4 regions of the Paenibacillus sp. PAMC21692 genome follow, and region 2 is predicted to be linked to each of the others. Evidence: predicted binding sites of a transcription regulator. Region 2 holds the regulator's gene; each other region holds the start of a gene.

Region 1 (7,339 bases), 2.7 Mb from region 2:
TCGCCGAGGAGGTCGGCTTCAATCAGTCGGCCTACTTCGCGACTTGCTTCGCCAGGTTCGAGGGGCTATCGCCGCGCCAATACCGCCAGCGGTTCTCGCTGAATTAGTTTTAGTTCGCCAAATTGGGAGGCAAGGGGCACGAGTATGATTTTTCGAGTACATTGCTACGGTTTGGGGCTACTGCGGCGTATCCTGTATGACTATTCGAGTACATTGCCACGGTTTGGGGCTACAGCGGCGTATCCTGTATGATTTTTCGAGTATATTGCCACGGTTTGGGGCTACTGCGGCGTATCCTGTATGATTTTTCGAGCACATTGCCACGATTTGGGGCTACTGCGGCGTATCCTGTATGATTTTTCGAGCACATTGCCAAGGTTTGGGGCTACTGCGGCGTATCCTGTATGATTTTTCGAACACGTACACTACTTTGCGGTTGCGAAAAAAACACTACCCTCTTTCAAAAGAGTCGTAGAACTCCCATGAAATCGGATAGTGTTTTTGTTGAACTTTTTTACATTCAGCCGGTATAGGACGACTCGACTGCCCCTTACCTAATACATCGGCTCCACGCGCACCGCGCATACCTTGAAGCCCGGCATCCGGCAGGTGGGATCAAGCGCTTCGTGCGTCAGCTTGTTCACGCTTTGCGTGTCGCCCCAATGCATGGGGACGAATACCGTGTCCTGGCGGATCGCGGACGAGTACCGGCTGCGCAGGAAGATGCTGCCTCTGCGCGATGTCACCGTGACGAGCTCTCCGTCGCCGATTCTCAGCTTGCGCGCCGTTGCCGGGTGCAGCTCGACAAAGGATTCCACGTCACGCGAAGCCAACGAAGGACTGCGGCGCGTCTGCACGCCGGTCAAGTAATGCGTCAGCACCCGGCCCGTCGTCAGATACAAAGGGTATTCCCCATCCGTCATCTCCTTCGGAAAGTGGTTTTCTACCGCTACCATCTCCGCTCTGCCGTCGGCATGGGCGAACCGTTCCTCGAACAGCCGACGCTCTCCGGGATGATCCTCGGACGGACATGGCCAGTAGACGCCTTCTTCGCGTCTCAGGCGGTCATACGTAATGCCGTAATAGTCGGCAATGCCGCCCTTGCTCGCGAGGCGCAGCTCCTCGAATATATCCTCGGCCTTGTCGTACTGGAACCAGCGATCCCTGCCCAGCAAGCGGGCAATGTCGCAGAGCACCTGCCAGTCATGGCGAGTCTCTCCCGGCGCGGGCCGCATCGCCTCCCGAAGCAGAACCCGGCCCTCCAAATTCGTCATCGTGCCCTCGTTCTCCAGATATGCCGTAACCGGCAGCAACAAATCCGCCATTCGCCCCGTTTCCGAGACGAACATGTCCGCCACGACGAGGAAATCCAGCTTCTCGATCGCCTCCTGGACGAAGTTGGCGTTGGGATTGGAAACGACGGGGTTGGAGCCCATGAGGAACAGCGCCCGGATCTCCCCGGCATGCACCTTCTCCATCATCTCGTAAGCGGAGACGCCTTTGCCCGGAAGCTCATCCGGCTCGATGCCCCACACGCCGGCCACGTAAGCACGGTGCTCGGGGTTGTCGATCATCCGGTATCCGGGCAACTGGTCGGCCTTCTGACCATGCTCGCGACCGCCCTGTCCGTTGGCTTGGCCGGTGACCGCGCCATATCCGCAGCCTTTACGGCCGATCTTGCCCGTCGCGAGTACAAGGTTAAGCAGATTGCGTACCGACATATAGCCGTCCGTCTGCTGCTCGACTCCCCGCGCTGTAAATACCATGCCCGTGACCGCTTCGCCGAAAGCCTTTCCAGCCGCGCGAATCTCGTCTTCGCTTACGCCCGTCATGTCCGCGATCTCCGCCATATCCATGCTTTCAAGGTGGCGAAGCACGTCGGAGAATCCTCTTGTCCGCCGCTCGACAAAAGCTTCGTCGACCAACCCCGCCTCGACGACCGCCTTCAACAAACCATTCGTGAGAGCCGCGTCCATCCCCGGCTTCACCTTAAGATGCAGATCGGCTAACTTGGCCGTGGCCGTCTCGCGGGGATCGATGACGATGAGATAGGCGCCGTTCTCCTTCGCCCTCGTGAAGTAGGGCATAAGAGTAGGCTGGCATTCCGCGATGTTGGTGCCCGACAGAATAATGCAGCGGGCATGCTCGATATCGGAGAGAGCATTCGTCAGGCCACGATCGATGCCGAACGTCTTGTTGCCTGCCGACGCCGCCGCGGACATGCAGAACCGCCCGTTGTAGTCGATATGCTTCGACTGAAGCGCCACTCGCGTGAATTTGCCCAACAGGTAGGCCGTTTCGTTGGTCAGAGATCCGCCTCCGTACACGCCAATGCTGTCGCGTCCGTATTCGCTTCGTGCCGCCGCGAAACGCTCTTCGATGATGGAATAGGCTTCCGCCCAAGACACCCGCATCATCTTGCCGTTCTGCCTCGCCATGGGGTACAGCAAGCGATCACCCGTCAGCGCATGCTGGTATGCATTCATTCCCTTTACGCAGAGACGGCCCTCCGAAGCCGCGTTAGGCAATGCCGTAATCGTATAAGCGGCCTCGCCGGCCGCATTTCTTTCCTCGACGACCTGCATTTTGCATTGCACGCTGCAGAATGGGCATTGCGTCTTCATTACGAATGGCGATTCGCCGCCCTCCGTTATCTCCATGATGCTATTCATCCGCGAACACCTCCGCCATCTCGAACTCCGGCGCAAGACCGGCCGTTACAGCCAATCCAAGCTCCGCCAGCAGCAATTGCCGGTTGGATGGATGGAGCAGCCGTTCCCGGACGCCCACAAGGCCGAGCTCGGTTAGCCATTCGCCGACAGGCTGCCCGTAATTGGCCGACATTCGGTACCATTGCAGCAAAGCCAGACTGATCTCGAGCGCGTCCTCATCCTTCAACTGGGAGAGCAGCAACTCGCCTAGCCTGACCACGGCCCCTCCTCCCGCACCCGCGGTACGGCGTCCGTCGCTGCCCCCGGCATAGAGCTCCCAGCCGCCGGGGGCACCGGCCAATCCGAGATCCTTGGCCAGCGTTCCCGCGAGATGCAACGGACTTGCCGAAACGCCAACTGCTAGATTCGTTGGGAAAGCCACGCCAGCGAGCCTGCTCTCCAATGCTTCGCTCATCGCAACGGAATCCCTGAGCGCCGCACGTTCGGCGTGCAGCCCAGGGCTGGCTTCGATTCGCGCAGAACCGTCGCCGGGAGACCCGACGCAATGCCAGTACGGCTTGATGACCGCCCCTCTTCCCGCACCCGCGAGCGCCGAGTAGTAGCGGACGGCGGGAACGCAGACGCCGCACCCTTCGGCCGTGCTCCAACCCAGCCTTCCGAGCGCAGTTCCGACGGACTCCGCATGAGCCGGTCCGGCAGCATCTTCCGCATTCGCATGGATGGCCTCCCGGAGCTCTTCGTGGCTCATGTCGGTGCAGCCGCATACGGGCCGCTTCCGCACTCCTCCGTCCAAGCCGTTCGCCAGCGCGTAGGCGATAATGGCTTCCACCACAGGCTTGCACCCGCCGCAAGAGCTCGACGCTCGCGTGCAGTCGCGCACTTCCGGCAGCGTCTTCAGCCCTTGCTCGCAGACGGCGGACATCAACGCGCCTTTCGTTACGCCATTGCAGGAACAGACCGTCTCGGCGTCCGGCATCGTCGCCGCGTATTCAACGCCGGAGGCGGCCCCGCCGGATTCGGCTTCCTCAAACACGGACACATCCGCGCCGTTCTGAATGTAGCGAAGCAGCCCGTTGCCCTGCGACGTATCGCCGAACAGAACCGCTCCGGCAATGCGGGTGCCTTCCAGCGTTATTTTGCTATAGGTGCGCCGAAGTCCGTCATACTTCATGATCGATACCGTATCGGCCGACTCCCTGATTTCCCCCGCCGAAAATACGTCGACTCCGGATACCTTCAGCTGCGAATATAGCGTAGAGCCCGCATAACCTCCCGTCTCCCTGCCGCAGATCGCCTTGGCGAGCACCTTGCCTTGCTCGTACAGCGGAGCGACCAGGCCGTACGCGATACCCCGATGCTCCGCGCATTCGCCGACCGCATAGATGCCGGGAACGTTCGTCTCCATGTAGTCGTTGACGACGACGGCCCGATTCGTCTCGATGCCGCTCGCCGCCGCCAGCTTCACGTTGGGACGAATGCCAACGGCGAAGACAACAAGATCCGTCCCGATCCGCGCGCCGTCCTTGAATTGAAGACCTTCCACCCGTTTCCTGCCCAAAATACGCTCCGATTGTTTCTCCAGCAGGAAGCGCATTCCTTGCCCTTCGAGCTCCTTGCGCAGCATATCCGACGCGGTGCGGTCGAGCTGTCTTTCCATAATATAGCCGTGGATATGGACGACCGACACATCCATGCCCAGATTCAGCAAGCCGCGCGCCGCCTCCAGACCGAGCAGGCCGCCTCCGATGACGACAGCCCGCTTGAACGTGCGGGATGCTTCCATTAATGCATTGCAATCCTTAATATTCCGAAAAGCCAGCACGCCCGGTTTGTCCGCGCCCGGCAGCGGCAGCATAAACGGATCCGACCCCGTCGCGAGAATCAGCTTGTCGTAGTCCACTTCGCGACCCGCGGAGGTCCTCACTCTCCGGCGGCCCGTATCGATGGCGACAGCTTCTTCTCCCTTATGCAGCACGATGCCGCGCTCATCGTACCAGGATTGGGTATTCATCGTAATGTCCTCGATCGAGGTGTTTCCTTGGAGCACCTTGGATAATAGGATTCGATTATAGTTGGTATGCGGCTCGCTGCCAATAATCGTAATGTCGAACCGATCCGGCTCCAGAGCCAGTATCTCTTCGACGCATCGGACGCCCGCCATGCCGTTCCCAATCAGAACGAGTCTGCTCTTCATGGATGAACACTCCCCACATCGTAGATATAGTAACAACTTGTGTTATATATATCCCGATATCACACTACCCCATCTATAATGTCATATTACGTGACGTATATATTCTAACTTTAAAGGATGTCAGGGGAAATGACAATAGTTGTGTAATTATTCATTACACAACTATTGGGGCATAACGTGTTTCATCACCCGATAAGCGAAGGCGTTATTACCGATCACGCTTTCGAGAACACGCCTTCCGTAAACAGCTTGAAGTCGAAGTCCGACAGCGACTCCGCCCGGTAACAGCGATCCGACGGATCGAACGATAACAGCTTGGTCAGCGTATTCGGCACGATCACGCAGTGCATCCCCGCCGCGACCGCCGCCCGTGCTCCGTTAGGCGAATCCTCGATTGCGACTGCTTCGTCCGCCCGTACGCCAAGCGCTTCAATCGCGCTAAGATACAGCTCCGGATCGGGTTTCACCCGACTCACGTCATCTGCCGACCGGATAACCTCGAAATATTCGCGGATGTCCAACTGGTCCAAATATTTATCGATCCAGGCACGATCAGAACTGGATGCGAGACCGATGCGCAGCCCCGATTCCTTGGCCATCTTCAAATATTCACGGATGCCCGCCCGCACTTCCTCCACTTTCATTCTGGCCGTATGGTCTACACGGATTCGATTGCGAAACTCCGCTATATCGATGGGCAGCCCCAGCTCTGTCGCAAGGTATTCATACGGGTTGAACAGATGCAGACTCGTGCCGAGACATTGCGAATATTGCTTGACGCCAAGGTCGACGCCATGTTCTTTGTAAGCATCCCGAAAGGCATAATACCATGCCGTCTCCGTATCGATGATCGTTCCGTCAAAGTCAAAAATAATCGCTTTAATCATTTCCTTTCCCCTTTCCGTTCATAAATCGTAGGAGCTACTGCAAGTTGAACGCGACCTCCAGATCGCGGATACAAGAATCTTCGATGTGGACAATATCCCCTAGCGCGCGGGCTGCAAGCACGGATTTCGCGCTGTATTCCGCAACCTCCAGCCGGTCGAATGCCTCAAGCAGACTTTTACCCGTTACGATTACGCAGTTGTTCTCGACGATGGCCAGCGGCGTACTGACATTTAACAATCGGGCGGTTTGCTCCGGATCGCGATAGACGGCGTCGAAAGGCAGCTTCGGCGTGCCTCGCAACAAAATATAGCTTTCCGGAATCGTTCGGGAATCGAAAGCAAGCTCCGTCACGGCAAACGCCATAATATGAGGCGGGTGCGCAATCAACACGGCGTTGACGTGGGGCTGGCTTTCGTAGATCGCCTTATGCAACAGAACGGATTTGCTGGGCACTTTTCCTTCTTCTGTTTTGCCATCCTTGATCGTAATCAAATCGGCAGGCTCCATATAGTTGCGATCCAGCCCATAAGGCGTAATGACAAAATCATTGCCCTCCGTTCTACGGGAAAACGTGCCCTGCGTGCTGGTAAACAGCCGTTGATCATAAGATCGCCGAATGAAATTGCACATTTCTTTCCGTGCTCCGTTTTCCAGCGTCGTTCTGCCCTGAGACTTATAACTTTCGTATGCGACATCGCCTTTGCTCCGCACCATCTCGTAATTTTTGTCCGTGAGCAGCTTCGGTTCCCCGATCCGCCGGGCTTCGATTTCAAGCCGTGCGCAAAAATCCAAAGTCTCGAACATTTGAAACGCCTTAAACAGATTGTCCGCTCCTATGACGACGCCGTGATTCTCCAACATAACGGTATCGTATCCCTTGACGAACACGTCCGCGATTTTCCGCCCCAGCTCCTCGCTGCCGGGAAGGGCGTATTCGGCCATGCCGATCGGACCGCATATTCGACGTTCGTTCGGAAGCAGGCGCGTGTCGGGAATTCGGCGAACGATGCTAAAGGATACGAGCGCCGGGGGATGGGCATGAATGATGGCTTTAAGATCCGGCCGCGACTTGTAGATCAGATTGTGAAACGGAAACTCGCTGGAAGGCCTGTGCACGCCCTCTACCGTGCCGTCCGCTTTGACGCATACCATATCCCTGGCGGTAAGCGAGCCTTTATCTATACCGGCGGGGGTGATCCAGATATCCCCTTTATCGTCCTTGATAGACAGATTGCCGCCTGACGTAGTCGTCATTCCGTATTTGTAAATCCGCTCCATCAACAGAAGGAGTTGGTCTCCCGGATGCATGTATTCCTGTTTCATTGCAATCGCCTCACATTTCCGTTTGTTTTTGTTTTTATTTGATTTCTTTTATTATACCGCAAATTTAATGGCGGGAAGTGAGATTTTTGTCACAGACATGCAGATTAAATCATCTGAAGGTAATGCGAAGACCCCAAAAGCGCTCAGTCACCATTAGCTTGAATTGTGGAGCTCCCTTATTACATGCCCGCAAGTATTAGAGTTGCATCAATTCCTAATACAATGTAAAAGTCCGCCCTTGACGACGAGAAGCCCCGAAGGC
Region 2 (7,339 bases):
CTGTATTACGAATCATTCCTTGTTATTTACCGATGTGCAGGCCGATCATCGCCTGCTGCCCGCGTATTCTCATCTTATTATTGACGAGGCTCATCACGTGGAAGAAGTGGCAGGCAAACATCTGGGGATGAACGTGAATTATTTCTCACTCGTACATATTGCGACCCGGTTGTTTAAGGACAATCGAACGGGGTTATTGCCTTTACTGCGTTCCAAGCTGCAGAATGAAGGCGATGACCATGTACAAGCATGGACGGAGACGATTGATGAAATCATCCCGATCTTCCAGGAGATCAGGGAGCATTGGGACAAATTATTCGAGATGCTGTATGCAATGATGGGCGAAGGAGCTGAAGGCGCCACTGATAATGGCGCGGTTTCGTCTTCGGTTCTTAGACTCCATCATTCCGAGCTTCCTGCAAGCTGGGATGAAGCGAGCGGCGTCGAGAATAATATTTATGTCGAGCTTGCGCGGGTTATCAAGACGATGGAAAAAATGATCAACGACATCAAGGAGCGGATCGATGATCTCTCCGTTCAGGGAACGATTACCGATCTTAACGGTTCCATCCGGGATTTGACGAGATTAAAAGACGAGCTTCGAATCTTTATGAAACTGGAGCAGTCCGGTTTTGTTTTCTGGATGGAAGCCAGCGCGGTATACCGCTACCGATCGCTGCACATGTACGCGGCACCCGTCGATGTTAGCGAACAGCTTCAAAAGTACTTTTTTGACGCCAAAGACAGCATCATTATGACCTCCGCGACATTAACGGTGCAGAAAACCTTCCAGTACGCAGAGGAACAACTCGGACTCCTCGGCTATGAGACGCAGGGCAAGCTCAAAACCGTGCAGTTGCCGTCTCCTTTCCGTTACAGGGAACAGGCGCTGGTGATGGTCCCTCGCGACTTCCCGGTTGTTAAGGGCGCATATGTAAACGACGCGTATCTGGATAAGCTGGCGGCTTCGCTGGTCGACGCCGCTCTAGAGACAAAAGGACGAATGCTGGTGCTCTTTACTTCTTATAAGATGCTGAAGCAAGTTCACGAGCTTATGAAAATAGGTCTGGCCGCGGCAGGCATCGGCTTGCTGGGACAAGGGATCGACAGCAGCAATCGAACCAAGCTGACGAGACGTTTCCTTCAACAGCCGGAATCCGTGCTTTTGGGAACGAGCAGCTTCTGGGAAGGCGTCGATATTCCAGGCGAAGCGCTTACCTGTCTTGCCATTGTAAGACTTCCGTTCCAGCCTCCTAATCATCCGCTCCAAGAAGCAAAGGCGGAGCAACTGCAGCGACAAAAGCAGAATCCGTTTATGAAGCTGTCCATCCCGCAGGCCGTCATCCGGTTCAAACAAGGATTCGGCCGACTTGTCCGAACCTCGCAGGACAAAGGCATTGTCATCATCTACGATACGCGCGTTATCGATGCCTATTACGGCAAACATTTTCTCTATTCGCTGCCAGGTCCCAAGATCGAAACGATGTTTACGGATCAGATGGTGCCAAGAATTAGAGAATGGCTGGGAAAAAACAGCGCTGCGGCGAGCGAACCAGAAGCTACGAAGGAGGCAACAACTTGAAGCAGACCAAAATATCCGAAGCGGTCGTGCGCCGACTCCCTATCTACTTGCAGGTGCTTAACGAGCTGGACAGCCGCGAGATCCAGACGGTATCCTCGCAGGAGCTTGGGGTTAAGCTTGATCTTAACCCGGCTCAAATTCGCAAGGATCTCGCGTATTTCGGCGAATTCGGACGCAAAGGTATTGGCTACGACGTTGTCTATTTGATCGAAATCATTCGTCAAATACTCAAGGTGAACCAGACGATCAAGGTCGCGCTGGTTGGCGCCGGCAATCTGGGTCATGCCTTATGCAATTACAACAAATATTCCAAGGACAATATGAAAATAACGGCTGTGTTCGACGATCATCCTGCCAAGATCGGAACGAATATCAACAATCTGGTCGTTCAACCCATGAGCGAGCTGGTCGCAACGATTGCGGAGCAAAAAATTCGGATCGGAATCATCACTGTCCCTGCGTTCGAAGCTCAAAACGTCGTAAATCAATTCGTCTCGGCAGGGATAGAAGGCATTTTGAACTTCGCTCCAGCGATTTTGCGCGTACCGGATGAAGTACGCATTCACAATGCCGATTTCACAAGGGAACTGCTTAGCCTCGCGTATTATTTGAACCATGAAGGAGAAGATTCGGATGAAACAGCTATGGATTAGAAATGGCCTGTTCGTGACGATGGACGACTCGACCCCGGTCATTAAAGGTCATATGGTCATCACGAACGATACCATTACATATATCGGCGAGCAGGAGCCTGAGCCGCAAAGCTTGTCTGAAAGCGTTGAGAAGCTGGATGGCAAAGGACTGGCCTTCCTGCCCGGACTTATTAATACGCATGGTCATGCGGCGATGTCGCTCCTTCGCGGGTATTCGGACGATCAAAATCTGCAGGTATGGCTGGAACAGAAAATGTGGCCGATGGAGGGCCGTTATGTTGCGGCGGATACGAGAGCCGGCACAGCTCTGGCCATCGTCGAGATGCTTCGTACGGGAACAACGACCTTCCTCGATATGTATGATCGAATGGATGAAGTCGCCAAGGTGACGGAACAATCCGGCATCCGCGGCGTTTTGATGCGCGGCGTTATCGGCCTATGCTCGGAAGAGGAGCAGAAAGCGAAGCTAGAGGAAGCGATTGCATTCGCCCTGGAGTGGAACGGCAGGGCAGACGGCCGAATTACGACCATGCTGTCCCCGCATGCGCCATATACTTGCCCTTCCGCATATATCGAAAAATTTGTACAGGCCGCCCATGATCATTCTTTGGCGCTTCATACGCATATGTCCGAGTCTCGTGCAGAGGTGGAGCAGAACGTTAGGGATTACGGCGTTCGGCCTGTTGAGCATCTTCATCGGCTGGGTTTCTTTTCGCGCCCTGCGTTGGTCGCGCACGCCGTTCATCTGAACGACGAGGAGATTGCAATGCTAGCAGAGAACGGCGTCTCCGTAGCGCATAATCCTGTGAGCAATCTGAAGCTGGCCAGCGGCATCGCCAGGCTTCCGGAATTGCTTCGTGCCGGCGTTAAGGTCGGTCTCGGAACGGATAGCGCGGCCAGCAACAATAATCTGGATCTGTTCCAGGAAATTACAATGGCAGCCCTGTTGCACAAAGGCGTATCCGGAGATCCCACTGCCATACCGGCTATAGAGGCGCTTAAGCTTGGGACATCGCTCGGCGCGGCTTCCATCTGGAAGGAGAAGGAGATCGGCATGCTCAAGGCGGGGATGAAGGCTGATATGGCTGCCGTCAACATCGACCAGCCTCAGTACTTCCCGCTCACTGACATCGTCTCGCATCTTGTCTATGCGGGATCGGGCAAGGATGTTCGCCATGTGTGGGTTGGGGGCAAACAAGTCGTGAAGGATGCACAATGCACCTTGCTGGACGAAGAAAAAATTCGCAAGGAAGCGCAAGCCGCATTCGAGCGGCTGCTTAACGGCTAATGCGCGCCACGGAAAGAAAACGACGTCCGTTTATGACACCGGCCAAGTGGATCTGGATGGTTAGCGCCGCCCTGTTGACTTTCTTGATCTGGTTAGGGCTTTATTATCGGGATATACAGCTGCCGCACTGGTCGGCAGAAGCCGAAGCGAAGCAGCGAATCGTCGCCACGGGTGAAATATCGAATGTAGAGCGGCTGAACAAACATATCTGGGACGAGACCGTATGGGTCGGCTTCGGCGCAGGGGAACAGGATGATTATCATTACGTATTCCTGCGCGGCGACGAAACGACGCTTACCGTCGACGCTTCCGACGTGCTCGGCGAGGATGAGCTTAAAGCTCAGTTCCGTTCAAGCAAACCTGGGTCGAATATCGTTCGGGTCCAAGCCGGATTATTCCGGGGAGCTCCGGCATGGGAGATCTATTACTCCGCAGCTTCCGATGGAGGCGTTCAATATTTCTATGATTTTTATACCTTCGACAAAGATGGTAAGCTAATCGATTCCTATCGGCTGCCTTCCTCTTAAAGAGGTTGTTCAAAAAATCCGCTTGCCTTCAATCTTCTCGGTACTGAAAACCGAATTTTTTGAACTTCAACTTTATGCCATATCATAAAATTAGGCGGGACCTTCCATGGTCCCGTTTCCTGTTTTTACACCCCGAAATCAGCTGTAAAATGTGATATACTATCGTATAGACGAGTTGATATATAAATTATATATAAACAATATACATTGGAGGGGTTAGGAGATGAGAAAACCACGCGTATTGCCGCTAGCGATTACCGTTGTTGTCACTGCCGTACTATTGTTCGGAGGTTTCGCCTTGTACAAGCAGATGGTCGTCGCCGCGCCTCTTGCCGATAAGCTGGAAGAGATGAACGGAGTAGCGGAAGCATCAAAGCCTGAGATTGGACAAAAAGAATTAAAGGTGAAGCTGAAATTGTCCGCTGATGCCAGCCTTCGGGAAACTTACGGCAACGCGGTGAAACAAACGGCTGGCGTCGCCGGGGGCAAAAAGGTAATGGTACAGGTTGAGAGCGATCCCAATGAACAGCTGGAACAGCTCTGGTACGGAGCGATGTTCGAAATCGCGGAAGCGATGGAGACGAAGGCCTACTCCACGATTCCGGCGGCTATGGAGAAAGCCGTCGCCGGCATGGATGGCGTAACGACGGTGACGGAGATGGATGAGAACAACGTATATATTACGATCCGGTCAGAGCAAGAAGGTACGGCCAAATACGTGGTGTTGCCGCGAACGCCTAATACGATGGAGGTGTGGTAATGCGCAAATACGGAATGGAGATCGGGATCGGAGTCGTCATAGTCGGCCTTGTATTCTTGCAGATGCAAGGCTATAACGTGCTTCCATTCGTCTTGATGGCTGCAATTGCCGGCGTACTCTTGTTTATGGCGCGAGGCAAAGGCAAGCTCGCTGCATTATCTGGCGGCGAAGGACGGAAGGAAGTTAAGTCGACATCATTTACCTTCGAACAGATTGGCGGACAAAACCGCGCAAAGCAGGAGCTGATAGAGGCGCTTGACTTTTTGGTCAAACGGGATCAGATCGAGAAGCTGGGGATTCGTCCGCTTAAGGGCATACTGCTGGCAGGACCTCCGGGTACTGGCAAAACATTGCTAGCTAAGGCGGCTGCGCAATATACGGATTCCGTCTACATGGCGGCATCGGGCAGCGAATTCGTTGAGATGTATGTCGGCGTCGGAGCCGGGCGCATCCGCGATTTGTTTAAAGAAGCTCGGGCCAAAGCCAAAAAAGCAGGCAAATCCAGCGCTGTTATCTTTATCGACGAAATCGAGGTTATAGGCGGGAAGCGGGACGGCGGACAGCATCGTGAATACGATCAGACGCTGAATCAGCTGTTGACAGAGATGGATGGAATTCATGGCAACGAATCTCCGCGCATTCTCATCATCGCCGCTACGAACCGCAAGGAGATGCTGGACAGCGCGCTCGTTCGCCCTGGGCGTTTCGACAGGCATATCGGCGTCGATCTGCCCGATAAAAAGGGCAGACTTCAAATTCTTCGCATTCATGCGTCCAATAAACCGATTGATGAGGGTGTCGATTTGACAGGCATTGCAGAGCAGACCTATAGCTTCTCCGGCGCACAGCTGGAATCTGTCATGAATGAGGCGGCCATCTATGCCTTGCGCGACAATGCGGATTCCATCACCTCCGGTCATCTTCATATGGCAATCGACAAGGTGATGCTGGGAGAGAAAAGCGACAAGGAGACATCCCTGGAGGAACGAAAGCGGGTTGCGCTGCATGAGCTGGGACACGCCATTATGGCGGAGCTTGTTCGTCCCGGGAGCGTATCTCAGGTAGCATTGTCGCCTCGCGGCGGCGCTCTGGGTTACGTGCGTCATCAGCCCTTGCAGGATCAGTATTTGTATACGACGAAGTTTCTGCACGAACAAATCATGATTGCGCTTGGCGGAGCTGCCGCCGAGGAGATTTTTTATGGCGAACGCAGCACGGGCTCGAGGGGCGACTTCGACCAGGCTGTTGGCATTGTAAAGACGCTGGTGGAATCAGGTTTGACGGATGCAGGCATAATCGATGCATCCATGATGACGCCGGACAAGTGGTCGGCCGTGACGAACGGGATTTTGGATGATCTCATGGGTCGAACGAAGGAGCTGCTGAATTCGCGTCAAGAGGTGTTTGGGCAGGCATTGCAGACGCTTCTGGATGAGGAAAACGTGGATGGAGAACGGTTTAGAGACTTACTTCACAATTCCGCCGTTGCTTAACCGTATTTATTACAAATTCAAGGCGAACCTATGGTTCGCCTTCTCTTTTGCCCAAAAAACGTTATAATAAAGAGGAACTATCAACCTAGAAGGAGCAAATGCATCGCATGATAAAGAAAGTTGGCGTTATAGGGATCGGAACGATGGGACAAGGCATAGCTGAGATGTTGGCTTCCAAGGGTCTTGATGTCTTCATCTTGGAGCAATCGGAGGAACGTCTGAGATACGGGCTTCAAATGATCGAGATTAGTCTGGACAAACAGATCGAAAAGTGGGCGCTTACCAACTCGGAGAAGAAACTTATTCTGTCACGAATCGACTCCGTCTCTTATTACGAAGAACTGGCGTCATGCGAGTTGGTTATCGAGACGATAACGGAGGAGCTTGAAGCGAAGAAGGAAGTATTCCGCAAGCTGGATGCGATCTGCAGCGAAAGCACGATATTGGCCAGCAACACATCCACGCTTAGTTTGACCGAGCTGGCAAGCGTTACCGCTTCGCCAGATCGTGTGATCGGAATTCATTTTATATATCCCGTACTTAAGGTTGATCTTGTCGAGATCGTGCGAGGTCTTAAGACGTCGGAGGAGACGTTTGCGCGGACCAAACATTTCGTGGACGAGATCATCATGAAAAAGAGTGTCATGGTATTCGAATCTCCGGGGTTCGTGACGACTCGCCTCATTTGCCTCTTTATAAACGAAGCTCTGCACGTTCTCGAGGAAGGCGTCGCTTCGGCGGAGGATATCGACAACGCGATGCGGATCGGGTATTCTTTTTCGCATGGTCCATTCGAGATGGCGGACCGCTTCGGTTTGGATTCCGTGCTTGCCGCTCTGGAGCGAATGTTCCGGGAATACGGCGAGCTTAAGTATCGTCCGTCAATCGTGCTCAAAAAGATGGTACGCGGCGGACATCTCGGCGTGAAATCTGGCGTCGGATTTTTCCAATACGATAAGGATGGAGACCGAATTTCATGAAAGTATTAGTCATTAATGCTGGCAGCTCCTCGTTGAAATACCAGCTCTACAATATG
Region 3 (7,339 bases), 3.7 Mb from region 2:
CGTTAAATAATCCACAAATTCATTTACCGCGTTTTTGCCTATTTCGATCAGATAAATCCCGATCAGCGCAAGGCCGAACCACCATAAGTGAACCGTTCCGGTATGAGCGTAAGCCAGTGCGCCGCCCACAAGCATCGGCACGGTCGATGCAATCCAGATTTTCGGGTCGGCCAGCTGCCAGAAGCCGCTCCATAATCTTTTTAATTCAGCAGACATATGCCTCTCCCCCCCATTTATTTAATAGATATAACCACGACGGATGCCAGCGGTACAAGGAACAACAGCAGGAACAAGGTGTCTCGAGCCTTCCAGCTCAAGGTATGAATAGCCGATCTCGGGGCGCCTAGCCGATAACCGCGCGCTTCCATGGAGTCGGCCAGATCGATCGCCCGGCGGAAAGCCCCTGCCATGACAGGCACCATTAAGGAAAGAATCAGTCTCGCCCGTTGCTTGAGCGGCTTGCCCGTCAAGTCCAGCCCTCTGGAAAGCTGAGCCTTCCAGATACGCTCCGCTTCTTCGAATATCGTCGGAATAAATCGAAGAGCAATGCCGACCATAAGCGCAGCCTTCTCCGGATGAAACCCAACCGCCCGCAATGGCTTCATCATGCTGCCAAGTCCCTGCGTCAACCGATCAGGCTCTGTGGTAAACGAGATCATTGCGGCCAATGCGACAAAAATCACCATCCTCGCAGCGGATATCAACCCTTTTTCCAGCCCCCCTGCGTAGATGGCAAATGGGCCTACATCAATAAACCGCGCGCCTCCCTGCTCGAAGGCCAGATGGAAAATAACTATAAATAAAATAATAAAGAGAAGGGGCTTTACTGCCCGGGCAAAATACGATAGAGGAATATTCGTACTCTTCATCATGAAGAGCGAAAAGGTTAACATAACGAGGACAGCCGCATAAGAGTCCGTTAAAAATATGGCGCACATAAAAAGCAGCATGGCGGTCATCTTGGATCGGGGATCCAGCCGATGTATCCACGAATCTCTATCGATGTATCGCCCGAACACCATTCTTGCACGCATATAGATCCCCTCCACTCATGGCTGCGTTATTTAGCAGCAGTCCCTTGATCCAGGCAGCCGCCTTCTCCGGATTGAGGTATTCCTCCGGGAGCGGCGCGTGAAATTGCTCGGATAAAGCCAGCATCAGCCCAATGGATGGGGGCAATACTATGCCCGCTTCTGCGAGCAGCTCCGGCTGTCTCAACAATAAGCCCGAATCTCCTTGAACAACCGCCTTGCCATGATGAATGACAACGTATTGATCGGCGTACGGCAACACCTCTTCCAGACGGTGCGTCACGATTATGATCGTTTTGCCCTGCAGCCGAGAGAGGTTATGCAGCAGCTCCAGCAGTTCCTTCCGACTTTCCTGGTCCAGCCCGGAGGTTGGCTCATCCAGCACAATGATATCCGGATCAGCCGCCAGCACGGCAGCGATTGCCGCCTTTCTCATCTGTCCCCCACTTAGCTCAAAGGGACTTCGCTGCAATAACGAGTCGTCCAGGCCAAGCAACGCGGCAGCCTTCCGCGCCAACTCGGCAGCCTCGTGCTTCGAGTAACCGAAGTTGAGCGGCCCAAATTGAAGATCGTCTTGTACCGTAGCTTCAAATAGCTGCTGCTCCGGGAATTGAAAGACAAGCCCCACTCTCTTACGTAATCCGGCTAATGTCCTGGCCCGCAATTTGCGCTCGGAACGTCCGTTCTTCCCGGTATTTGGCCCCAGATGAAAATCCAAAATCGCAAGCGATCCTTCCGCAGGCTGCAATAGTCCGTTTAAATGCTGCAGCATGGTTGATTTGCCCGAGCCGGAAGCGCCGACAATGGCCGTAAACGACTTTTCCTTCAACGTAACCGTAAGATCGCTTAGTCCTAACCGCGAGAATAACTTGCCATCCTCGTAGTTGTAAGTGACGTTTTCGAAATGAATGCCCATAGCTCCTTCTGCACCTCCTCCTCGGTAAAGCGCTCGCCGATCCCGATCCCCTGGCGCTGCAGATCTCTGCACAGCTGCAGCATGTAGGGAGTTTGCAGCCTGCATTTTCTACGCCATTCGTCGCGGATCAGAAGCTCCTCCGGGATTCCGTCGCCGATCACGCTGCCGTCCGCGAGCATAATGATTCGCTCCGCCTCCAGCAGTTCGTCCGTGTCGTGAGTGACCGAGATCAACGTATATCGGTTTACCGCTTGCAGTTGTTTCATAATGCCCAGCACTTCGCGCCTCGAGCTTTCGTCCAGCATCGACGTAGCCTCGTCGAACAGGATAATGCGCGGCTCCATCGCAAGCACGGAGGCAATGGCGACGCGCTGCTTCTGACCGCCCGACAGGGAGGAGGGATGACGCCCAAGAAGGTCTGTTATGCTCAGCAGCTCCGCGTATTGATGAATGCGGCTGCGAATGGCTTCCGGCTCCAAACATCGATTGGCCATCCCGAACGCGATATCCTCCGCTACCGTCTGTCCCACAAATTGATTATCGGGGCTCGCGAATACGAAGCCGATCTCTTTCCTGACCTCCCAGACAGTATCCTCCGCAAGCGTTAAACCATTGATCGTGACGGAGCCTTCATCGGCAAGCAACAGACCGCTTATCAGCCTCAGCAGAGTCGACTTGCCGGAGCCGTTCATCCCGGTAACGCCAAGCCATTGTCCCGCCGGAATTTCGAGCGAGATGTCGGATAATACGGGCGCGCCCGAGGACGGAAGACCGATCGTTACGCGGGACAGAAGGACGGCTAACGGTTCCAAACGCTTAATGTCTCTCATCGTCCTCCCCCTTTCCTTTGCGGTAACGGCATGCGGAACCACTGGATGCGCTGCATGGAGGCGATCAGCTTTCCCGATACCAATCCGACAAATAATCCGGTAATGATGCCCGACACTAATAGGAAAGGCAAATAATAAAAAATTTTGGTTGTATTCAGTACGATGGCAGCCGCCGCAAGCTGCCCCAGATTATGAGCGATGCCGCCCATGACGCTAACCCCGAGCAGGCTAAAGCTGTTGCGCCCGAGTCTCAGCATCAGGTACATGATCAGGAAGCTACCAAGCGCCCCGAGTATGCTGAATAGAAAGGTCGAGAAGCTGCCCAATATGAACGAAGTGAGAAGCGTCTTTAACAGAATAAGCGACAGCGCGTCTTTGACCGTAAAAACATAAAGGCAGGTTAACACCATAATATTGCCAAGGCCGAGCTTCGCTCCCGGCACCGCAACGGCAAAAGGAATGAGCGATTCCACAATACCGAGTACAACCGCAACGGAAGCGAATATGGATATGACCACTGTTCTGCGAAGCTCATTCCGTTCAGAATACAACCGCATCGACATCATCTCCGTTTCCGTCCGCACCGATTATTTCAACGAATATTCGGTTCGGCAAACAAACAATGGTTCCTCCTTTACGATGAACATGCCCAAAACCTGAGCATAATTGGTCGGGACAATCCGCTTCGATCATTTCAATTCCGTAATCGGATATCCGAAGCAGGTTGTAGCCGCGGCTTGTTTCGATTTCAATCTCATGGGCAGACTCCGTTAATTCAACCGTGCGGTAATGCTCGCCATTTACCGTAATGACAGCCGAAGCCGACGCGCCGGAAGTTTCTTCGTTCGCAAGGAACGGCACGATGAACCACGCCAATACGCCGAGCAGCACCACTCCAATCCAAATATCTCCTTTTTTCATCATCCATCGCTCCGTTCCTTTGTACATACTTTCATTATGATTTTTTCCTTATACGGGAACTATGATATTTCTCACTTTCTCGTCGCGGACGATCTGATACGGTTAGAACAAATAACGAATGAGAAGAGGCCGCCAATGAAATCTATACAGCGAAAAGTTGCGATGGCCGTTCTGCCCGCTCTAATTATGCTGCTGTTCGCAGCGGGCTGCGGCAGCGACTCGGGCGACAAGTCGAATGCGAAGAGATCGGAACCGCAATCCCATACTTATTATATTTTTGACACGGTCGTTACTCTGCGCGTGTATGATGATCGGATGACGAGCCAACACTTTGAGGAAGTCAACGAAATATTAGAGCGTATTGATCGGGAGATGAATCGCCAACGAGAAGACAGCGAGCTTGCGGAAGTGAATGCTAAAGCGGGGAAATCGGCTGTAACGGTCTCGGAAGAGACGATGCAGGTCATTCAAGCGGCAATAGTTTATGCGCATTTGTCAGAGGGCAAATTTAATCCGGCCATCGGCCCGCTTGTCGATATATGGGGGATCGGCAACGAGGGGGCCTCTGTCCCCGAGCAGAAGTTGCTTAACGAGAAACTTGAGCTTATAGATTATAAAGATGTCGTTATAGATGAGGCCAATCGGACTGTTCGCTTAAACAGAGCCGGAATGGTATTGGATTTGGGCGGCATCGCAAAGGGCTACGCCGCTGATGCGATTGCCGATTATTTAAAAAGCGAGGGCTTTGACAGCGCGATTATTGATCTCGGCGGCAATATTATGGCCTTGGGCAATAAACCGAACGGAAGCCAGTGGAATATCGGCATACAAGAGCCTGACGAGCAGCGCGGTCAACAGGTTGGCTCCATCAAAGTCGGCAACCAGACCGTTGTAACTTCCGGCGTCTACGAACGTTTTTTCAAAAAAGACGGTCGGCTTTATCATCATATTCTGGATACAAGCACCGGCTTTCCCATTCAAAATGGCCTGCTCAGCGTAACGCTTGTGACGAATTTGTCCATCGATGCGGACGCCCTGTCAACGACGGCCTTCGCGATGGGGGCCGCGGAGGGCAAAACGTTTATCGAATCGCTCGATGATGCCGAAGCCATCTTTATAACGGAGAACAAGGATGTCATCGTAACCTCCGGGCTCGCAGGGCGGTTCAAATTAACAAACAAGGATTACCGGCTGGTTGATTGACTATCGGATTATGCAGGCGCCATAGATCAAATTATCCTTTGCTTCTTTTGCCGAATTTGAGTTGCACCCGTTTGCGAAGTTCAAAAATCGTGAGCGCGCCAATAAACCAACTAATCAGACCCAATAGCAGGCTTAACCACCAAGAGCCTGTAAGCTGCAAGGCATACAGCACGGTGACCACGCATATGGCGCAACCCGTCATGCCGAATACAGAACCCTTCGCAATTTCCGATGCCTTCCCGGAACCCTGGCTGATTCCGACCATAAGTACCGCAACGACCATAACGGCGGGAAACGCGGCGAATATTCCTCCGAGCGTTTCCCATGGCAGCAGAGCGGACGCGATATAACTAAGCGCTACGGCAATTCCGCCGATCAGAAATCGGAGCAAAAAATCCTTTATACTCATCCCGAATCCCCCTCTTATACAATAAATAGCATATATGAAATCGAAAACGACACAAGGAACCAGCCGAACACGGACAGGGTCAGTCCCCTCTTCCATCCCTGCCTTGCGACCAAAACACCTGCTGCAAGCGCGCAGACGATGTTGATTGCCATCCCAATCAATGCTCCTTGCGACAAAACAATCGATTGCCGAATCAGATCGTAGCCGGAATGATCCCATCGAATTGTCAGCAGTGCCGCCAAAAAAACGACCGGAAATGCCGCAAAAATCCCTCCGAAAACGCCTCCGACCCGCCTGGAGATCAACGAGGCGACTGCAACGGCGGTGCCGCCAAGAATAAACCTCAGCAAAATGCCGATAAAAGAAATGGAAAGCATGTGCATTCTCCTCCACTAACTTCGTGATTATTTTCACGTATTTATCTGTATCGAGAAATTAGCCCCATTATAATCTTTAAGCTCGCGATAGACTGTTAGGTAAATCACAAAACCCGGCAGGCGTCTCCGGCGCAAAGTCTCAAGTACGCGTCGCAAATTGCGAGGCTGCCGCTTAACGGACATATGCGACGTTATTCTTCGATATTTTAGGTTTTCAAAAATCTAACAGACACACGCGACCTTATTTGCACCATCATCGCGCATATTGGCTCCAAAACGATTCGCGGCCGTGCAGCAGCTTGGAGGCGAAGCGCGTTTCATTCCGTAACTGATCCCATTAAATAGGCAGGAAAAGGGGCTGTTTAGGATGAATAAGAAATGATTGACGTTCGTTACGATACTTGGCTTCGGCACATGTTTTCGTATGGCTCCGCCGCAACCGCATTACTGGCTGCAATGGAGCGTCTATCGTGTTTGCACGCGCGCTTGTTCTGCCCTTGGACGGAGCGACGGCTCGGACCGGGTTTACGGATGCCGAAGAAATTCCGGCATGGGCCAGCCAGTCGGCTAACGCCTTGGCCGGAGCCGGCATCGTCCGTAGCAAAGGAGGCAATCGTTTCGCGCCGCTGGACAACGCAACCCGAGCCGAGGTATGCGTCTTGATCTTGAAAGCATTATCCTACAATTGAAAAGGGGATTCTAACATGCGAATAACCGAATGGAACGGCTACGACAGGATCGAATTTGAATTGGATGGCAAGGAAGGTCTTGTCGTGTTGCCCCATACATTTGCGCAAGGCAGGCCTTGGGTGTGGCGAGCCGAGTTTTTCGGCGATTTCGACTATGCGGACATGGCGTTGCTGGAACAAGGATATGCCCGCGCTTACTACAGGCAGAACGACATGTACGGCTGCCCTGAGGCCGTGGAGGGGATGCGCAGGTTCCAGACCTTCGTTACTCGTTTGTTCGGCCTGTCGGAGAAAACGATTCTGTTCGGCTTCAGTCGCGGCGGGTTGTATGCCTTTAACTACGCGGCGACTTACCCGGATCAGGTAGAGCTGCTGTATCTGGACGCTCCCGTGCTCGACATTCGAAGCTGGCCTGGCGGCAAAGGCGTCGGTCCGGGCGCAGAACGCGAGTGGCGGGAATGTCTGGCCGCATATGGGCTTTCGGAGGAGGAAAGCGTTTATGCCGAGGTCTCTCCGCTAAACAAGATCGAAGCGGTTGCGGCGGCTGGCATTCCCATTCTGCTCGTGGCCGGCGATGCCGACGAGCTTGTGCCGTACGCGGAGAATGGCGCCTTGCTCGTTCCGCGATACCGCGGTCTGGGCGGAACCATCGTCGATATCGTAAAGGAAGGCGTCGGCCATCATCCGCACAGTTTGGAGGATCCGGCGCCGATCGTCGCGTTCCTACGGGAGCATGCGGAACGGCATCACTCAAGCGAGTAATAAGCCCTCTCGTGTAGGATGTTGAAAGGGCAAGTTAACCAACTTCTGAGCCCGGCGCCGTTGTACACATCGCCTGTCTCGTCGAGAAAACAAAAGGAGACGGCCAAGCGCATCGATTCGCGCATAGCCGTCTCCCCTTATATTCGGTCACTATTGCATCTTTATTCTCTGTTGCGGCAATACTACCCGATTGCTCAAATA
Region 4 (7,339 bases), 3.7 Mb from region 2:
CGTGTAACCTCAACTGAAACAACTCGTGCCTGGTTGTGCTTAAATCTTGCTCGGATTTGACAGCCTTGGCTCTAGCCGCCAATTCGGAAATGCTTTTTTTCAACTCGATATGTTCCTCTTTCAGCCGGTCGACCAAGACGGACAGCACGGTCGGAACTGCCGATCCCGTCTCCGAATGCCCTGCTTTACTCTGTTCCATGATTTTATTTTCCTCCAGTCATAAATCGATATTTCTTGCATCTTCTCCACCATAGAGCAACTCGAACTCATGCTGGAGAAAGGAGTTGGTCAAGCTATAATAATCCTCCGGCGAATGAATCGTCTTCGTAAAATGACATCCGACACCTTTTTCAAGAAAGGCCGTTTCGCTCAGTTCGATCCAATTGAGTCTATTTAAAAATCTTGAAATATACGAGTCTCCCTCATTTAATTGCTCGCCGATTCGTCCTGCGCAGGAACGATCATAAATGCCGTGCAGCGGGAATGCGCCTTTGTCTACCCATGGAATAACCGCATCCACATGATCCGTTTTATAAGCCTGCAACAGCATGGCCGCATCAGCCGACGGAAACGGCATGTGACATCCGACTACCCATACATTTTGATTCTGCGCCAGCGCCAGGCCGGCATGCATGCCGCTTAACACGCCTTTGTCCGTATAATAATCCGTAATAATTCGTATGTCCCGGTCAACCGCTCTAAGGAACGGCTGCGGATCATTGGCCACAATCGTAATTTCATTGCAACAAGTGCGCATTTCACTAATTTGCCTCTCCAGCAGTGTCCTGCCTTCCAACAAGAGGAAAGCCCGATTTTCTCCTTTCATCCTCCGGTGATGACCGCCTGCAAGAATAACGCCAGACAGCATTTGGATCACTCCCTCTGCTTAGTAAGTGTAATGAATAATTTCATTACAACATAACCAGGGCGATACTACAGTGAAATGAATCACGCAGGCAAATAAAAGGCCAAACAGTATGGCATCCCTGTTCAGCCTTCTCTTCTTGGTCCAGTTTATTTATTTTTTCACTTCCGTTACGCCCGTCACTTTGCCGTTGCCGGATGAGTCGAACGTATTCAGCGCTTCTTCCGTTGCAAAATATACGTTGCCTTCTACTGTCGCATCCTTCAGGGTGAATTTGTCAGTTTCTACATATACATCGCCGACAAAGGTGCCGCCTTGCAATCGCGCGTTCGGGCTCTTGATCGTTAATTTAGGAGCCGTCAGCTTAAACGATGCCGTAATTTTGCGATTCTCGTCTTGCGTGTACAGGGCGATTTTACGGTCGACTACGTCTTTGTTTTTAAACTCGCCTTCCAGCACAAGCTCTTGATCGAATGTAAGATCGTTAAGCGCCGCTATAATCCATGTGCCGTCCTTGCTGATCGCCTTCAGGAACGCTTCGGGATCGTTGACGATGGAAGCCGTTGTGATCGCGTCTGTTGTATCCGCTGTAGTCGAAGGAGAAGGCGTGGCAGCCGGCGCAGGTTCATTGTTGTTTCCGCATCCTGCCAACAACCCTACCGTCAAGACAGCAATCAAAGCTAAACTGATCATTTTTTTCATTTCGGTTCTCTCCCTTATTTTTTATCATGTACGGACGAACTTCTTTTGCTGTAAGCTAAATAATAAATTCCGGCGACGAATAGACCACCCCCAACCGAGTTGCCCAAATAGACAGGCAAGAAATTGGCGAAATAATCGGACCAAGTTGCGGCTCCAATAAAGATTGCGGCAGGAATTAAAAACATGTTCGCTACAATATGCTGAAAGCCAAGCGCTACAAACGCCATCGTCGGGAACCAGATCGCCAATATTTTGCCGGCGCCGTCCTTTGCGCCATAAGACATCCAGACCGCGCTCGACACAAGCCAGTTGCATCCTATGCCGGAAATAAACGCATGCATAAACGACTCATCAAGCTTGGATTGCGTAAGCGCAATGATTTTGTCCATATACGGCGCTTGCTCCGTCATTCCGCCCAGATGGCCAAATACGTAAGCAATAAAAATCGCGCCTGCAAAATTGCCGACCGTTATAATAAACCAATTGCCGGCAAGCTTGCGGATCGACGCCCGCCCTTTGAAACAGGCCATCGACAAACTCATCATATTCCCGGTTAAGAGCTCTCCCCCCGCAATAAGGCATAGTATTAATCCGATCGGAAACACCGCACCGCTTAGCAATGGACTCAGCCATTCCAGATCAGCGGGCAATCCGGCGGTCAGGCGTATGGCGAGCAAATATCCTATCGCTATAAACGCGCCTGCGGCAAAGCCAAGAGGAATTTGCTCGGAGACTCGCATATTCGCTTTTTTGCAGCCCGCATGCATAGCCGCCTCTGCGATTTCCTCCGACTTTTTAAAGCCCATCCTTTCCCTCAACCCCCTCTCATGATGTCTATAAGGGCTCCTACATAACATGATCTTTTAACTGGTTTCTTCTTGGTGAATTTTTTCACATACCAAGGCAGTCCGCAGCACGCTTGCCCGCTGCCTTCCGTTAGCCGATCTTCTTTAATTCATTACCGCTTCGGCAGCGTTCGAGCTTACATAGCGAACATATTGTTCGGCCGCTTCCTCAAGCTGTTCTTCTTCGATTTGCATAGCCCCGTGAACGACGAATAGTGGAAGAAAGGTCATGCCAATCAGATGGCTGGTCGCTGCATAAGGTCGAGTCAGCTCTTCCATCGTGAAGCGATTGTAACCTTCAGGCGTGTAAGCTTCTTTGTCGCTTCCCGTTGTAATCGCCAGCCCCAGTTCCTTGCCGCGGAGCTTGTCTCCCCCTGGCCCGTACGCCCAGCCGAAGGTCAGCACCTCATCGAGCCATTGCTTTAATAAAGGCGGCGAGCTGTACCACCAAAACGGAAATTGCAAAATAATGCGATCATGCTCCATTACTAACTTTTGCTCATGCGCAGGATCAATAACTCCGTTCGGATACGCCGAATACAGCTCATGTAAGGTCGCATGGCCGGCGTCTTGCAGCGCCTCGGCAAGCCGTTTGTTCACGCCCGATCCCTGATGAAGCTGCGGGTGCGCAATGATAACCAATGTTTTCATTTGTTCCCCTCCCTCGCTGAATTCACTGTCTCTGCTCAAAGTGTAGCAGCAATTTGTACGTTCAAATATGACCAATATCACAGGTTTATAGGGACAACTATGATATTTTTATGGAATCGTTTTTGATATTTACAAGTGAAGGGCGTGCTGACGCTTATGGCAACTGTGTTATCTAACGAACGTCTGACGGCTTCTGTATTCCGGCTTGCAATCGAAGGCAGCTTTCATGGTGAACCCGGTCAATTTTATATGCTCCGCTCCTGGGATAAATCCCCTCTTCTGTCCAGGCCGATCAGTATCCATGATCTTACTCCAACAGCAATTACCTTTTTAATTCGCGTACATGGCGAAGGCACCCGTCTTTTATCCCGATTAACTTCTGGCGAGATGGTGACCTTGTATGGCCCTTACGGAAACGGTTTTCCGAAGCCTGACGGGAACGTTGCCCTTGTAGGCGGCGGCATGGGTATTGCTCCATTATTATTTAGCGCCAAGAAGTTTCCCTTTTCAAAAGTATATCTTGGTTTTTCCGGCGAGCCGTTTGCCGTTGCTTCTTATCAAGCGCTTCATGGGGATGTCACCTTCCAGAGCGGCGGAACGATTCTCGATGCGATCGACTTGAACGGCTTCGACAAGATCTATGCATGCGGCCCTCTCCCGATGATGGCGGAGCTCAGGCGCCGGACCACAAAAACAGCTGCCCAGCTCTACGTGTCCATTGAAAAAAGGATGGCCTGCGGCATCGGCCTCTGCAATGGCTGTACGATTAATGTAGGAACCGGCAATCACAAGGCGTGCACGGTCGGACCCGTATTTCCAGCCGAGGAGGTGGACTTCGATGAACTGCTTGAGCTCTGAATTAGCCGGGGTAAAGCTTCGTAATCCCATTTTAATGGCATCCGGAACTTTTGGATTCGCCACGCCTGTCGCGAAGCTGTATCCGCTCGATAAACTTGGCGGCGTTGTCACGAAAGGGCTGACTGCAACGCCCAGAAGCGGCAACAAGGGAACACGGCTATACGAAACGCCTTCCGGGCTTATGAACAGCATCGGATTGGAAAATCCGGGAATCCCTCGCTTTCTGTCCTCCGAATTGGATGAAATGACAAGGTTGGATACGAACATCATCATCAATTTGGGCGGCAGCACCATCCAAGAATATGAGATAGGCGCGGCCATGATTGAAGAAGCCTGCAAACAGCGGAAGTCGGATGGGAAAAGAAGCGCGGATTTGCTGGAGCTAAACATCTCATGCCCGAATGTCAATGAAGGCGGGATGTTATTCGGATTGACGGCAGGACAAGCCCGTGAAGTCGTTCGCGTCGTACGCCGGACGACGAGTTTGCCGCTGCTGGTCAAGCTTTCCCCGAACGCGCAGGATTTGGTGCGGATAGCGGAAATGTGCGAGACGGAAGGCGCTAACGGCGTTTCATTAGTCAACACGTTTCAAGCGATGGCGATCGATATCCATGCAAGGAAAAGCGTATTCCGGCATGGCTATGCCGGCTTGTCCGGTCCGGCCATCAAGCCGATCGCGCTGCGAATGGTGCATCAGGTAACGAAGGCCGTTACGATCCCGGTCGTAGGGATGGGCGGCATCAGCTCGGCCTCCGACATCTTGGAGTTTATTATGGCCGGCGCCGCCGCTGTTCAAATTGGCACTTATAATTTCATGAACATAATGGCCGGCGCTTCTTTGGCGGATGAGCTGCAAACGCTGATGAAACAGGAAGGTATATCCTCTTTGCAAGAGGTCCGCGGAATCGTTTAAAAGTTTGTGATTTTAATCACGTACAGATCGAACAGCTTTCGCTAGTATTAAACTCAACGAAGGATATATGTCCAAACAAGCGACACGGTCGCTTGACTAACCCACAAGGGGAGATCGACATGAAACAGATTATCGTACTCGGCGGCGGCTACGGCGGTGTATTAACCGCCAAAAAGCTGGCCAATCAACTACGCAAGCATAAAGACGTTCAGATTACGCTTATCGACAGAAAACCTTACCACACCCTGTTGACCGAGCTTCATGAGGTTGCGGCAAACCGGGTGGAAGAAGATTCGATTAAGATCGACCTGAAAAAAATTTTCTCGGGTTTCCGCAATGTCAAAGTCGTTCTCGATGAAATTAACGGCATTAACTTCGATAACCAAACGTTGCAAGGGGAGCGGGCTTACGCTTACGATTTCCTCGTCATCGGCACAGGCAGCAAACCTACCTTCTTCGGAATCGCCGGCGCCGATCGGCATGCCCTTACGCTTTGGTCCTATGAAGATGCGGTTCGTTTGAAGGAACATACTCAGCAAATGTTCCGCAAGGCCGCCAAAGAACGGAATCCGGAAGCGCGGAAGGAAATGCTCACTTTTGTTGTCGTCGGCGGAGGTTTCACCGGCGTTGAAATGATCGGCGAGCTGGCCGAATTTACGGTTGAGCTGTGCAAAGAGTTTTACATTGATCCGGCGGACGTGACTTTGCACGTCGTCGATATGGTCGATAAAATACTTCCGATCCTTCCCGAGCAGCTCATTCGCAAAGCCGAGAAGCGGCTTCGCAAAATGGGCGTCAATATAATTACAGGCTCCAAAATTACGGAAGTGACCGAACACGGCGTTCGTGTAGGCGAGCAGGAGCTAAAATCCCGCACCGTCATTTGGACAGCCGGCGTCGAAGGCTCCGATCTCGCAGGTAATCTCGATGTCGAGCAAAAGGGCCGCAAACGGATTTTAACGAATGAAAAGCTGCAGGTACCGACGCATAACAATGTTTACGTCGTCGGCGACAACATCTTTTATATCCCTGAAGGCGCCGCGGCGCCCGTTCCGCAAATGGTGGAAAATGCGGAGCTGGCCGCCCCGATTATCGCGCATAACATCGTTGCCGACATTAAACATAAACCGATGAAGGCATACAAGCCGACTTTCCACGGCACGATGGTTTGTATCGGCAGCCGTTACGGCGTCGCCAATGTCGGCCTGCCGGGCAAAATGTTCCGCTTGAGCGGTCTTCCCGCCATGGCCGTAAAACACTTGATCAACATGGTTTATCTGTTCCAGGTGTGCGGCTTCAACAAAGTGTATCATTACGTTCTTCATGAATTTATCCATGTACGGAATAATCGAAGCTTTGTTGGCGGACATTTTGCCAAACGCTCGCCGAATTTCTGGCTTTTCCCGCTTCGCGTTTTCACGGGCGTTATGTGGTTCCTGCAAGGCGGGGACAAGATGCTTAAAATTATGGACGACCCGAATCACATCTTCCTGCTGCCTTCCAAGTGGGCGGACGGAACATCGGGCGCAAGCGTCGTGGCGGATGAAGCCGCGGGCTCCGCGCAAGCGGCGGTTACCGCCCTTCCGGTCCCCGATTTTATGAAATCGATGGTGGATTGGTCGATGGATCTCATGTTTTATAATGCGGACGGCGGGTTCACCTGGCTTGCTTATGTATTCCAAACCTCGATGGTAGGCGCGGAAATCATTGTCGGACTGCTTCTTATTGCCGGATTGTTTAGCGCGCCGGCCGCAGTCGCATCGGTGGCAATGGGTATTATGGTTTGGGTATCGGGTACGGCTCCGACGGAAATGTTATGGTATCTGGCCGCGGGCATTGCTTTGATCGGCGGCTCGGGCAGCACGCTCGGTCTGGATTATTATGTGCTTCCGCGCTTGAAGTCGCTGTGGAAGAAACTCCCGATCGTGAGACGCTGGTATATCTATACAGACTAAGGCATCTCGGAGAGTAATGTGTCTGGAGACATATTACTCTCTCTTTATCTGAGACTACTTGAAACGGGAGAGGGTACTATGGCAACAGATATGAGGCTTCTGTACGACACGATCAGCATGCTTCGGCATCATATCGAATCCGATACGGCAATTACTCTCGATGCGGAAGACGCCGACGAATGGATGAAGGATATGATCAAGCTTCTTCATATGTACAATATAACGGCTTCCCGCAAGATGACTCTTCTTGGCTGTTATGTTCTGTTGCGGCTTGCCGTCCGAAAACATCGGGAGCTTGCCCTGCATGATAATGCCGCGCTCACTCGCAGCATATTGGAAGGCGATTATTTATTCGGCCTTTATTATCGTTTCGGCATACAACGCAAGGAGTGGAAATTGCTTTATCATTTAGCCCCTTTTTATAAAAAAATGCAAATTTCGCTTCACGAGGATAAACCGTTGCAACCGATGCTGACCGAGCTCAGGGAAGAACTCCACACCTATTTGGAGAAGCACTGCGCTTAAGAGGTGGTTCAAAAAGTCCGCTTCC

Evidence for each region. Region 2 encodes Rex, which represses fermentation and respiration genes when NADH is low (regulators of the CRP and FNR family bind a similar motif). Its sites were predicted from a motif close to TTGTGAAATATTTCACAA; they were not measured.
Region 1: a site for Rex is predicted at 5,006-5,023, ahead of nirB (nitrite reductase large subunit NirB). Genes of this name have one in related genera too.
Region 3: a site for Rex is predicted at 5,709-5,726, ahead of H7F31_RS07355 (DUF3147 family protein). Genes of this name have one in related genera too.
Region 4: a site for Rex is predicted at 2,447-2,464, ahead of H7F31_RS07430 (formate/nitrite transporter family protein). Genes of this name have one in related genera too.

The regions. Positions count from the first base shown of each region.
Region 1 covers NZ_CP060293.1:8,160,677-8,168,015, forward strand. Annotated here, with positions in the region: gene H7F31_RS32410 (helix-turn-helix domain-containing protein) at 1-107, shown strand, start outside; gene H7F31_RS32415 (assimilatory nitrate reductase catalytic subunit NasC) at 555-2,672, opposite strand; gene nirB (nitrite reductase large subunit NirB) at 2,665-4,866, opposite strand; gene H7F31_RS32425 (HAD family hydrolase) at 5,082-5,753, opposite strand; gene H7F31_RS32430 (class II aldolase/adducin family protein) at 5,788-7,077, opposite strand.
Region 2 covers NZ_CP060293.1:5,497,746-5,505,084, reverse strand. Annotated here, with positions in the region: gene dinG (ATP-dependent DNA helicase DinG) at 1-1,582, shown strand, start outside; gene H7F31_RS22265 (redox-sensing transcriptional repressor Rex) at 1,579-2,235, shown strand; gene H7F31_RS22260 (amidohydrolase) at 2,210-3,523, shown strand; gene H7F31_RS22255 (hypothetical protein) at 3,556-4,050, shown strand; gene H7F31_RS22250 (hypothetical protein) at 4,274-4,810, shown strand; gene H7F31_RS22245 (AAA family ATPase) at 4,810-6,303, shown strand; gene H7F31_RS22240 (3-hydroxyacyl-CoA dehydrogenase family protein) at 6,411-7,283, shown strand; gene H7F31_RS22235 (acetate kinase) at 7,280-7,339, shown strand, end outside.
Region 3 covers NZ_CP060293.1:1,820,646-1,827,984, reverse strand. Annotated here, with positions in the region: gene H7F31_RS07395 (prenyltransferase) at 1-216, opposite strand, end outside; gene H7F31_RS07390 (energy-coupling factor transporter transmembrane component T family protein) at 234-1,034, opposite strand; gene H7F31_RS07385 (ATP-binding cassette domain-containing protein) at 997-1,947, opposite strand; gene H7F31_RS07380 (ATP-binding cassette domain-containing protein) at 1,884-2,777, opposite strand; gene H7F31_RS07375 (Gx transporter family protein) at 2,774-3,334, opposite strand; gene H7F31_RS07370 (NusG domain II-containing protein) at 3,318-3,701, opposite strand; gene H7F31_RS07365 (FAD:protein FMN transferase) at 3,834-4,901, shown strand; gene H7F31_RS07360 (DUF3147 family protein) at 4,933-5,310, opposite strand; gene H7F31_RS07355 (DUF3147 family protein) at 5,325-5,687, opposite strand; gene H7F31_RS07350 (S-layer homology domain-containing protein) at 6,158-6,376, shown strand; gene H7F31_RS07345 (alpha/beta hydrolase family protein) at 6,392-7,138, shown strand; gene H7F31_RS07340 (hypothetical protein) at 7,289-7,339, opposite strand, start outside.
Region 4 covers NZ_CP060293.1:1,830,339-1,837,677, reverse strand. Annotated here, with positions in the region: gene H7F31_RS07445 (hemerythrin domain-containing protein) at 1-199, opposite strand, end outside; gene H7F31_RS07440 (molybdenum cofactor guanylyltransferase) at 218-868, opposite strand; gene H7F31_RS07435 (hypothetical protein) at 1,019-1,567, opposite strand; gene H7F31_RS07430 (formate/nitrite transporter family protein) at 1,582-2,373, opposite strand; gene H7F31_RS07425 (NAD(P)H-dependent oxidoreductase) at 2,518-3,063, opposite strand; gene H7F31_RS07420 (dihydroorotate dehydrogenase electron transfer subunit) at 3,220-3,921, shown strand; gene H7F31_RS07415 (dihydroorotate dehydrogenase) at 3,902-4,834, shown strand; gene H7F31_RS07410 (NAD(P)/FAD-dependent oxidoreductase) at 4,954-6,789, shown strand; gene H7F31_RS07405 (hypothetical protein) at 6,868-7,314, shown strand.